DNA from 3 places in the Romboutsia sp. LXY-2 genome. Region 2 is predicted to be linked to each of the others. Evidence: riboswitches for the same ligand, from Rfam matches in the RefSeq annotation. Region 2 holds a riboswitch; each other region holds the start of a gene.
The links. Region 2 has a riboswitch for cobalamin ahead of ACI48P_RS21485 (cobyric acid synthase). Riboswitches for the same ligand answer to the same signal wherever they lie in the genome.

Region 1 (3,291 bases), on a different contig from region 2:
TACTTATTATAGGTCCTTTCCATACTACTGGTTGACTTTCATCATCAACTAAAAAGTTTACAGACATAGTTTTTATATTATCTTTAGTTATAACAGGGTATATATCTTTTCCATTTGGAGACATTGCTCTCTCCTCTTGTAAGCCCATAAGTCTTGGTATACTTGGTCCTGTTATATCTGCATCTAATATTCCAACCTTATATCCCATTTTATTTAATTTTTTCGCAAGTAATGATGTTACGGTAGATTTACCAACTCCACCTTTGCCACTCATTACTCCGATTATATTTTTTATTTTATTATTAGGGTTGTTCTCTATTGTACAAGTAGCTTGTTTATTACAATTATTTTTTGATGGACATGAATTACAATTTCCCATTTTTTTATCCTCCAATTTATATGCATTGTTATTATTTATTGTTATTAATTTAATATTATATTATAAATATACCCTTAATTTTTACTTTACAATCACACAGTTGGATTTAGATTTTTTTCCTGTTCTTTTTGCCAGTAGTTATAAAGTTCTTTTTCCCTTCTAAATAGAGGTAACCCCATATTTTTATATAACTTTACTAACCATGGTAATTCTAATCCTGCTTTAACTATGCTTTCTTCATTAATGAAAACATCTTCGCAAGTTCCTTTTTCAGTAATTTCACCTCTATCTAAAACATAAACATAATCACAAAGTTCATATATTAAGTTCATATCATGACTAGAAATTACTACTTTAATATTATTTGCTCTTAAGTTTTTTATTATATCTACAATGGCTCTAGTGCTTACTGGATCTAAGCCAGCAGTCGGCTCATCTAATAATACAATCTTATTTTCCATAGCTATTACAGATGCAATGGCCACCCTCTTTTTTTGTCCATAGCTTAAAAAATGAACTGGTTTATCAATAAATTCTAATCCATTAACATCTTCTAAAGCCTTATTTACCTTAGCATTAATGGTTTTTTCATCAATGCCAATATTTCTAAGAGAAAATGCAATATCATCATATACTCTAGAATAAAAAATTTGTTTGTCAGGGTCTTGAAATACTATCCCAACATCTTTCCTAAGATTATATAAGCTTTTTTTATCATGTTTAAGAGGCTTATCATCAAATAAAATTTCTCCATATGTAGGCTTCAATATTCCCATTAAATTCATAAATAATGTAGACTTACCTGAGCCATTTGACCCTATTATCCCAATAATATCCCCATTTGTAAAATCCATGTTAATATTAGATAATGCTTTTTCTTTCTTCTCATACTGATATGTTAAATTATTTATTTTAAACATGTTCTTCTCCTACTATATGAAATTCACCATTGTATAATTTTATATCTAATGATATGGATAACTCTTCATATCTTATCATCATTCTTTTAAATAATATACTTGCTAGCATACCTAATGACTTATATGATGTTTTCAAGTTTATATAACCAAATCTTAATTCTTGAGATTTTCTTATATCAATTACTTCTTCTAAAAAAATAAATATAAACCTGTATATTAGCATCGATAATTCTATTACTGTGTCTGGTAATCTCATTTTCTTTAATAAAAATAATAAATCATTAAAAGGTGTTGTTAATACTATAAAGTATACACAGCTTAAACAAGACATTGATCTAATCAAAATATATAACGAGGTGTTTATAGATTCTGTAGATGTGCCTATATATAAATTGTATATATTAAAGCTATAAGCCATATTTTCAGATGTAAATCCTATATTTATCAGATTTAGTCCTACACCTATAACCAAAAAATAAACTGGTATTTTCAATAATTTCAAATAATTTTTCAAATCTATTTTTGCTACACAAACTATTAATAAACTCATAAAAACCATAATTCCCGCTAGTACAACTTTAGAATTAATTAACATTGATAAAATTAAAAATAATGTCCCGATTATGGCTTTTAGTTTAGGATTTATATGTCTTAAGTTGTTGGTGTACGCATATTTATCAATTAATATCATATTCTCTCTACTATCCTAGATAGTATCCAAGCCTCCTTTTTCAATTATTCACACAAAAAAATCCTAGCCACAAGGGCTAGGTATTTTTCAATAATATTTATAAACATAACTATTTTCAAAAACTTTCTCCCACCCCGAAGAAATTAATTTAATATTTTAGGCAGGTCTCCTGACTTAGCTTCATCCTACTCCTTTACCTTCCCATAATAAAATAATCATAGTGGTTATTTAAGTTTCGTCAGCCTTACAGTAGCGGGGGCTGTAGAGGAATTACACCTCTTTCCCTATTAATCTTTTTTCAAGAACCTATAATATATATTTAGTTTTTAATTTTTAGTTAGATACTATACAATTATAAAACATTATTACTTTTATAACAAATCTAACTCTTATTAATTCGATAAAATATATCAATATACCTTCTAAAGTTATTATTTTTTAGTTTCTTATTACTTTTTTAAGATACATAGTTACTATATCTGAAAAGCGTAAAATATCTTTTGTATAGATAAAGTCTTTACCGTATATTAACTTTTCAGCTTCTAGTTCACTTTCTTTTCCTGTAAATACTCCAAGGACTAGTATTCCCTTTTGACGAGCTTTCCTTACTTCATTGGCAGCATCCTTTACTGCTACAATTCCCTTATAAGACATCTCACCTCTAATTGTCCTCTGCCTATCACTACCTATTTTTATATCATTAGGCTTTCCATCACTAAGAATAATTAAGATTTTATTTTCCTCATGCCTATTTAATAACTCCTCAGATACACACTTTATTGCTAATCCATCTCGATTATTCCCAGCTGAAAAATATTCAAATATATTTTCACAACTTTCTACCTTGTCATCATAGTCTTTATATCTTCTTAAGATTGTATAATCTAAAAAGCTACAAAATCCCAGCACCCTATTAGGTATGCCAACTGAAGTTAATGCTTTAGATAATATGTAGGCTTGTGTAGCTACATTTCCTTGGTTTCTGCTTTGAGATCCACTTGCATCCAATAAAATATCTATTACATACTTTCCTTTTTCATTATTTATGTCTTTATAGAATATTTTATTGTTGTTGCTTCTCCCTACTCTCCAACATCTACTAGCATTCACTATTCCACAATCAGAATATACTCTAGTTGTTTCACTTTCTTCTATTAAAATTCTTGATATGTTTTCTCTTAATTTATTTATATTCCTTTTATGAATTTTTATGTTATCCCTAAATTTACTCAGGTTATTTTCTTTTTGTCTTGTAACATATTTTATTTGAAATACATTTTTACACTCACTTCTTAATACAC
Region 2 (3,291 bases):
ATATTTACTCTATAATTAAAGATGTTAATCAAAAGCATAATACAGTCATATTAGATTGTGTTACTTTATTAGTTAATAACCTTATGTTTACATATGGAATTGATATAGATAATTGTAATACGAATCAAATTAATGAATTAGAGTTCTACATAAAAGACCAGATGAATAAACTACTTAATGAGGTTAAGAACACTAATCTGTATTTTGTTATTGTTACCAATGAATTAGGAATGGGTGTGGTACCTGATAACAAGCTTAGTAGAGTATACGCTGATATAGTAGGTAGAATAAATCAACAAATATCAAAAGAAAGTGATGAGGTATACTTTGTAGTTAGTGGAATACCTATGAAAATAAAGGGATAGCATATGAAAAGATTTATATCAATATTACAATTTATGACTAGAATACCTATAAACATGGATACAGGGTTTGATGAAGAGTTTCATAAGACGCTATATTATTTTCCGCTAGTAGGATTTGTTTTAGGTATAATAACATTTTTAATAGGCATAGTATCAACTAAATTATTTGATCCATTTATTGCTTCTATAATAATTACATTAGCAAGTGTAATTTTAACTGGAGGGCTTCATATTGATGGTCTAGGTGATACTTTTGATGCACTTTATAGTTATAGAGATAAAGAAAAAATGTTAGAAATAATGAAAGATTCAAGATTGGGTACAAACTCACTATTAGCGATAATGTTTTTAATATTACTTAAAGTAGGGTTTATAAACAGTTTAATAATCAATGAATCATTATGGCTTATAGTATTTATGCCTGTAATAGCTAGATTAGGAGTACTTACGATAACTTATAAAACAAAAACTCCTAGAGAAAAAGGTATGGGAAACTTATTCATAGGAAAATGTACAATGAACATGATTGTTGTAGGGACTACATATACAGTATTATTAATAATAGCTATTAGTAAATTTATATTTTTGGCGCAAAGTATTGCCATTATAAAAATAATCAGTTCAATAGTTATAGTATTTTTATTTATAAACTTATTTAAGAAACATGTTTATAAAAAAATAGATGGAGTTACTGGAGATATATTAGGATGCACCATAGAACTTTCTGAAGTATTATATCTAGTATATATTTATTTACTAATAAGATAATAAAAAAGCCTTAAAAGAGGTGATGAAATGACTAAATTGATTTTAGTAAGACATGCAGTGACTAAAGATAATGAGCAAAGTAGATTATCAGGTCATATAGACAGCGTATTAAGTGAAGAAGGCAAAAAACAGGTAAGAAAACTTACTAATTACCTAGAAAAACAAAAAATAGACAAAATTTTTGCAACAACTTCAAAAAGAACAAAGGATACTGTAGAACCTTTGGCTAATATAAAGAATATAGGAATAATAGAAAGAGAAACATTAAAAGAAATTAGCTTTGGAGATTTCGAAGGAATAACATTTGAAGAAATACAAAATAATCACCGTGATGAATTTGATAAGATGATAAACCAAGGATATGAATATAAATATCCAAATGGAGAAAGTTTAATTGAATCTTATTATAGAGTGAGTAAGGAAATAGAAAAGATAATTAGTGAAAATGATAATGAAACTATATTAATTTGTTCTCATGGAGGAACTATCAGGAATATAATTTCTTATTTGATATCAAATAGCTATGAATATCATTGGAACTTTAAAATTGATAATGCTTCTGTTACAATGATAGAGGTAGAAAATAGATTTGCAGTAATAAACATGATGAATAATAAAAATTTCGTTTAGATAATAAAATTGAATATTAGATTAATTTAGGTTTTACACTTCTAATTTTAGCAATGAAATAAAAAATATTTCAAAAAGTAAATCATTTAAGGAGTGTGAATTTAAAAGGGAAAAAGGTGAGAAGCCTTTGCAGCCCCCGCTACTGTAAAACGGACGAAACTATTAAATAAAGCCACTGTCTTTTGATGGGAAGGAATAGGAGTAGGATGAAGTTGAGCCAGGATACCTGCCTAATTTAATTTTGTGATGAGATCTTCGGGGTGAGAGATTTTTATTTATATATATATGTTTATTTATTAATAAAAGTCCTATCTCACTAGAGTTAGGGCTTTTTTGTGTATTAAGATTGGATATAAGTATATTGGTATTTGAGATATATAAGGAGAGTAAGGAAATAGATATATAAATTATATATTGATAAGGATGTGAATTTATGGGGAAAAAAATAATGCTTATGGGCACGGCATCTAATGTTGGAAAAAGTGTTTTAGTAGCTGGACTATGTAGAATATTTAAGCAAGATGGAAATAAGGTAGCGCCTTTTAAATCTCAAAATATGGCACTAAATTCCTTTATTACGAAGGAAGGTTTAGAAATGGGAAGAGCTCAAGTTTTTCAAGCAGAAGCCGCAGGAATTGAACCAACTGCAAAAATGAACCCTATATTACTAAAACCATCTGGAAATCACAGATGCCAAGTTATTGTAAATGGTAAAGTAAGAGAAGATATGTCATCAACACAGTATCATGATTACAAACCAAAGGTTGTAAACATATTAAAAGAAACTTTTGAAGAATTAAGTAGTGAATATGATGTTGTAGTAATGGAAGGTGCAGGTAGTTGTGCTGAGATAAATCTCAAAGAGAGAGATGTTGCCAACATGGGAATGGCACAAATAGCTGATGCTCCCGTTATTATAATTGGAGATATAGATAGAGGTGGAGTATTTGCGTCATTAGCAGGTACCATGCTTTTATTAGATGAAGAAGAAAGAAAAAGAGTTAAAGGTGTAATTATAAATAAATTTAGAGGAAGAAAAGAGCTTTTAGGAGACGGAATAAAAATGCTTGAGGAAATTATAAAAGTACCTGTTTTAGGGGTAGTTCCTTATAGTGATGTGAAGATAGAAGATGAGGATAGTGTAACAACTAGATTTAAAAATAAAATGGAGAATAAGGATATTAACATAGAAATAATAAGAACACCGCATATGTCTAACTTTACTGATTTTAACATATTTGAAACACAAGAAGATGTTAGTTTAAGATATGTAAACTATGGTGAAGCTTTAGGAAATCCTGACATAGTAATACTTCCAGGAAGCAAAAGTACAATAGATGATTTAAAGTACTTAAGGGAAAGTGGCCTAGAATCACAATTAAAAGAATTACATAAAAGAGGTAAGTTAATATTTGGTATTTGTGGCGGATATCAAATGTTAGGCAAAAAACTAAAAGACCCATACCATGTAGAAGGCGAAACTGAAGAAATAGACGGTATAGGACTTTTAGATATAGAAACTATATTT
Region 3 (3,291 bases), on a different contig from region 2:
AAGCCTACTACTGGAAGTGTAAATGCTCCTAATAGTGGTAACGATGCTCCTGTAACTATTATTAACCCTGCCCCTAATGAAGCTCCTGAAGATACCCCTAGAGTATATGGTGATGCTAATTGATTTTTTAATATTGATTGAACCACTGCTCCACTTGTTGCTAAACATCCTCCAACCATAAATGCTAGCAGAACCCTTGGTAGTCTTAGCTTCCAAACTATTGATATGTTTTTAGGGTCTATACCTTCTCTAAGCGGAATATTTAATAGTTTATTTCCTATTACTGATACAGTATCCAATATGCTAATATTGGAACTTCCGGTAGAAGTTCCAATACATATTATTATAAATGCTATTATTAGACTAAAAATTACTAGTCTTTTATTTTTCATATTTTTCAGGATATATAGCTTTTGCCATTTGGTTTAAAGCTAATATTATTCTATTTGATGGACGAGAAGATGAGTTTCCATCTACTTGATAAACTGCATTATTTTTAACAGCAGTTATATGTTCCCATCCATCACGACCTTTTATTTCTTCAGTTGGATTTTCTACATATGAAACATTAGTTAATATTACATCTGGATTTTTATCTATTACAGCCTCAGAACTTGGAGAAACCCATCCTTCTTCACCTGCAAATACATTTTCTGCTCCTATTAGCTCTATCATTTCATTTAAGAATGTAGACTTACCAAAAGTAAATAAACCTGGAGCTGGTGCTATTTCAAAGTATACTGTTTTTTTATCTTCTATTGTATCACCTATAGCTTTAATTTCTTTTATTTTAGTTTCCATTTCAGAAACTAACTCTTTCCCTTTTTCTTCTTGTCCTACTACATCTGCTATGAATTCTATGTCTTTATATATTCCGTCTATACTATCACTACTTGGTATGTATACTACTGGTATTCCAGCGTCAATAACAGCTTTAAATGGGTCTTCTGCAGAACCTGTTTTATTATGTCCTGATGCTATTATTACGTCTGGCTCTAATCCTATTATTGCTTCAGCGTCTGGATTTGAAAAGTCTAATTTAGTTAAGTCTTTATTTACTCCCTCTATATCACTAGAGTATTTATCTACTGCTACTAATTTGTCTGATATTCCAAGGTCTACTAAAACCTCAGTGTTTGATGGGGCTGTTGATATTATCTTTTCGATTTTAGTTGGTATGTTTACTTCATTACCTTCTCTGTCATTTACCATTCTTTCTTTCTCAGTTTGGCAACCTGACATTGCAAGCATTGTAACCATTGCTACAATTGATAAAAATTTCTTTTTCATCTTAGTTCTCCTTCTTTAACCTTCTTACCTTTTTATTAATTTTCTTTAGAAAGGCTGTGTTTGTTAGAATCAATTATCTCCTTTCAATAAATTTGTAAGATGCCAAATATATAGAACTTTCATATTTCTTAAATTATATTTTGCATCTAACATCTTACCCACAGCAGATATTAGCTTTTATATTAGGTAGTTCTCCCGGCTTAACTTCATCCTACTTTCTAACCTTCCCAAATATTATTCAGTGGTATTTAAGATTTCGTCAGTATCACGGTTACTGGGGTAGCTTGGAATTTTAATCCAATTCTCTATTATGTAATAAATTACACCTAATATATGTCATAAATATTAATTATAATGAAGTTTCATATTTTGTCAATATTTTCTTATAAACAAAATATTAATTACATTTTCAATTAATATTTTAACTTAGGCCATATACAGTGCACTAATCCTTTAACTCTGGTTTTATATAATAAAAAAAGTAGGAAAAATTAATCTCCTACTTTCTAAACCCTAATAAAAATGCTTTAATTGCTTCAGTCTGCTAGGATGTCTTAATTTTCTAATAGCTTTTGCTTCAATTTGTCTTATTCTTTCTCTTGTAACTCCAAAAACTCTACCTATTTCTTCTAAAGTTTTTGGATCATCATCATCTAATCCAAATCTCATTCTTAAAACTTTTTGCTCTTGTTCTCCAAGACCTGTTAACAATTCTTCAATTTTTTCTCTTAAATTGTGTTGTTCTACTTCATGCATAACCACATCTGCAAAGTTTGCATCAGATGGGATAAACTCAACTAAGCTACTATCTTCATCTTCTTTTATTGGTGTATCTAATGAAACTATATTTTTATCTCTTTTTAATATATCAATTACCTTTTCAACTTCAAGTTCACAACATTCAGCAAGTTCATCAAGACTTGGTTCTCTTTGTAATATATTTGATAATTCTTGCTTCTTTCTTTTTACAAAGTTTATTCTTTGATGAAGATGCACAGGTATTCTTATAGTATTCTCACAATCATCTATGTATCTTGTAATACTTTGCTTAATCCACCATGTAGCATATGTGCTAAATTTATATCCTTTTTTATAATCATATTTTTCAACTGCTTTTATTAGTCCGATATTACCCGCTTGAATCAAATCAAGCATATCTACATTTTCTTTTCTATATTTTTTTGCAATACTAACAACAAGTCTGTAATTTGCATTAATGAACTTTTCTTTAGCATCTGGTGAAGATTCCACTATTGCTTTTGCCAATTGAACTTCTTCCACTGCAGACAACATTTTGTACTCTTCTATTTCCTTTAAGTACATCTTCATTGCATTTGATGCATTTGAAGAATCACCATAAATATAATTTTCATAAGTATGTTCCCTTTTTGTAGCCCCCATAATTTAACTCCTTCTATATATATAGTTTGTTAATCGAGATAGTAAGTGTCTGTAGTTTTCCTATATTTTTATAATATGAGTATTATAATAAAAAAATGCCTGTCACTCCCCCTCAAATGTCAATCATTTTCTATTTCTATAATTCTACAATCAACTCAAAAAACCCTTGTTTTTATTTATATTTAATAAAATTATATTATATTTTTCAAGTTCTCATCTTCCGATTAGTGTGTTATTTATTATGTATACATAGAATTTTGAATAATTTTAATATTATTCAACTCCAAATTTATTTTTATATACATATATAGTCTTTATTCTACTTTTAATGTATATTTTCCTTCTTTTTTGTAACTTATTTTCTATTTAAAGAATAAAAGACCGCACATTGTGCAGTCTTTTATCCTCGAACGACGTTATAAACCCCACTATTAATAAATCCTTTGTGTTTGCCCCAACACTGACGGTTTATAGTGAATTTTTAACCATTTAATAATAACATCATTAATTTGTATAGTCAAGTTTTCTTATTTTATATTACTCGTGGTGATGTCCTGAACATCCACATCCACCTTCACTTGAACATCCACACTCATGACC

Region 1: it holds a riboswitch for cobalamin, as region 2 does, so the genes downstream of both, cbiQ (cobalt ECF transporter T component CbiQ) here and ACI48P_RS21485 (cobyric acid synthase) in region 2, are expected to answer to the same signal.
Region 3: it holds a riboswitch for cobalamin, as region 2 does, so the genes downstream of both, ACI48P_RS10925 (ABC transporter substrate-binding protein) here and ACI48P_RS21485 (cobyric acid synthase) in region 2, are expected to answer to the same signal.

The regions. Positions count from the first base shown of each region.
Region 1 is NZ_JBKFGI010000012.1:209,598-212,888, forward strand. It holds gene ACI48P_RS18075 (Mrp/NBP35 family ATP-binding protein) at 1-379, opposite strand, end outside; gene ACI48P_RS18080 (energy-coupling factor ABC transporter ATP-binding protein) at 472-1,299, opposite strand; gene cbiQ (cobalt ECF transporter T component CbiQ) at 1,292-1,990, opposite strand; cobalamin riboswitch at 2,133-2,315, opposite strand; gene ACI48P_RS18090 (vWA domain-containing protein) at 2,429-3,291, opposite strand, start outside.
Region 2 is NZ_JBKFGI010000024.1:17,123-20,413, reverse strand. It holds gene cobU (bifunctional adenosylcobinamide kinase/adenosylcobinamide-phosphate guanylyltransferase) at 1-365, shown strand, start outside; gene cobS (adenosylcobinamide-GDP ribazoletransferase) at 369-1,133, shown strand; gene ACI48P_RS21490 (histidine phosphatase family protein) at 1,161-1,763, shown strand; cobalamin riboswitch at 1,822-2,011, shown strand; gene ACI48P_RS21485 (cobyric acid synthase) at 2,197-3,291, shown strand, end outside.
Region 3 is NZ_JBKFGI010000004.1:555,925-559,215, forward strand. It holds gene ACI48P_RS10920 (FecCD family ABC transporter permease) at 1-392, opposite strand, end outside; gene ACI48P_RS10925 (ABC transporter substrate-binding protein) at 382-1,290, opposite strand; cobalamin riboswitch at 1,459-1,635, opposite strand; gene ACI48P_RS10930 (sigma-70 family RNA polymerase sigma factor) at 1,804-2,691, opposite strand; gene ACI48P_RS10935 (type I restriction enzyme HsdR N-terminal domain-containing protein) at 3,229-3,291, opposite strand, start outside.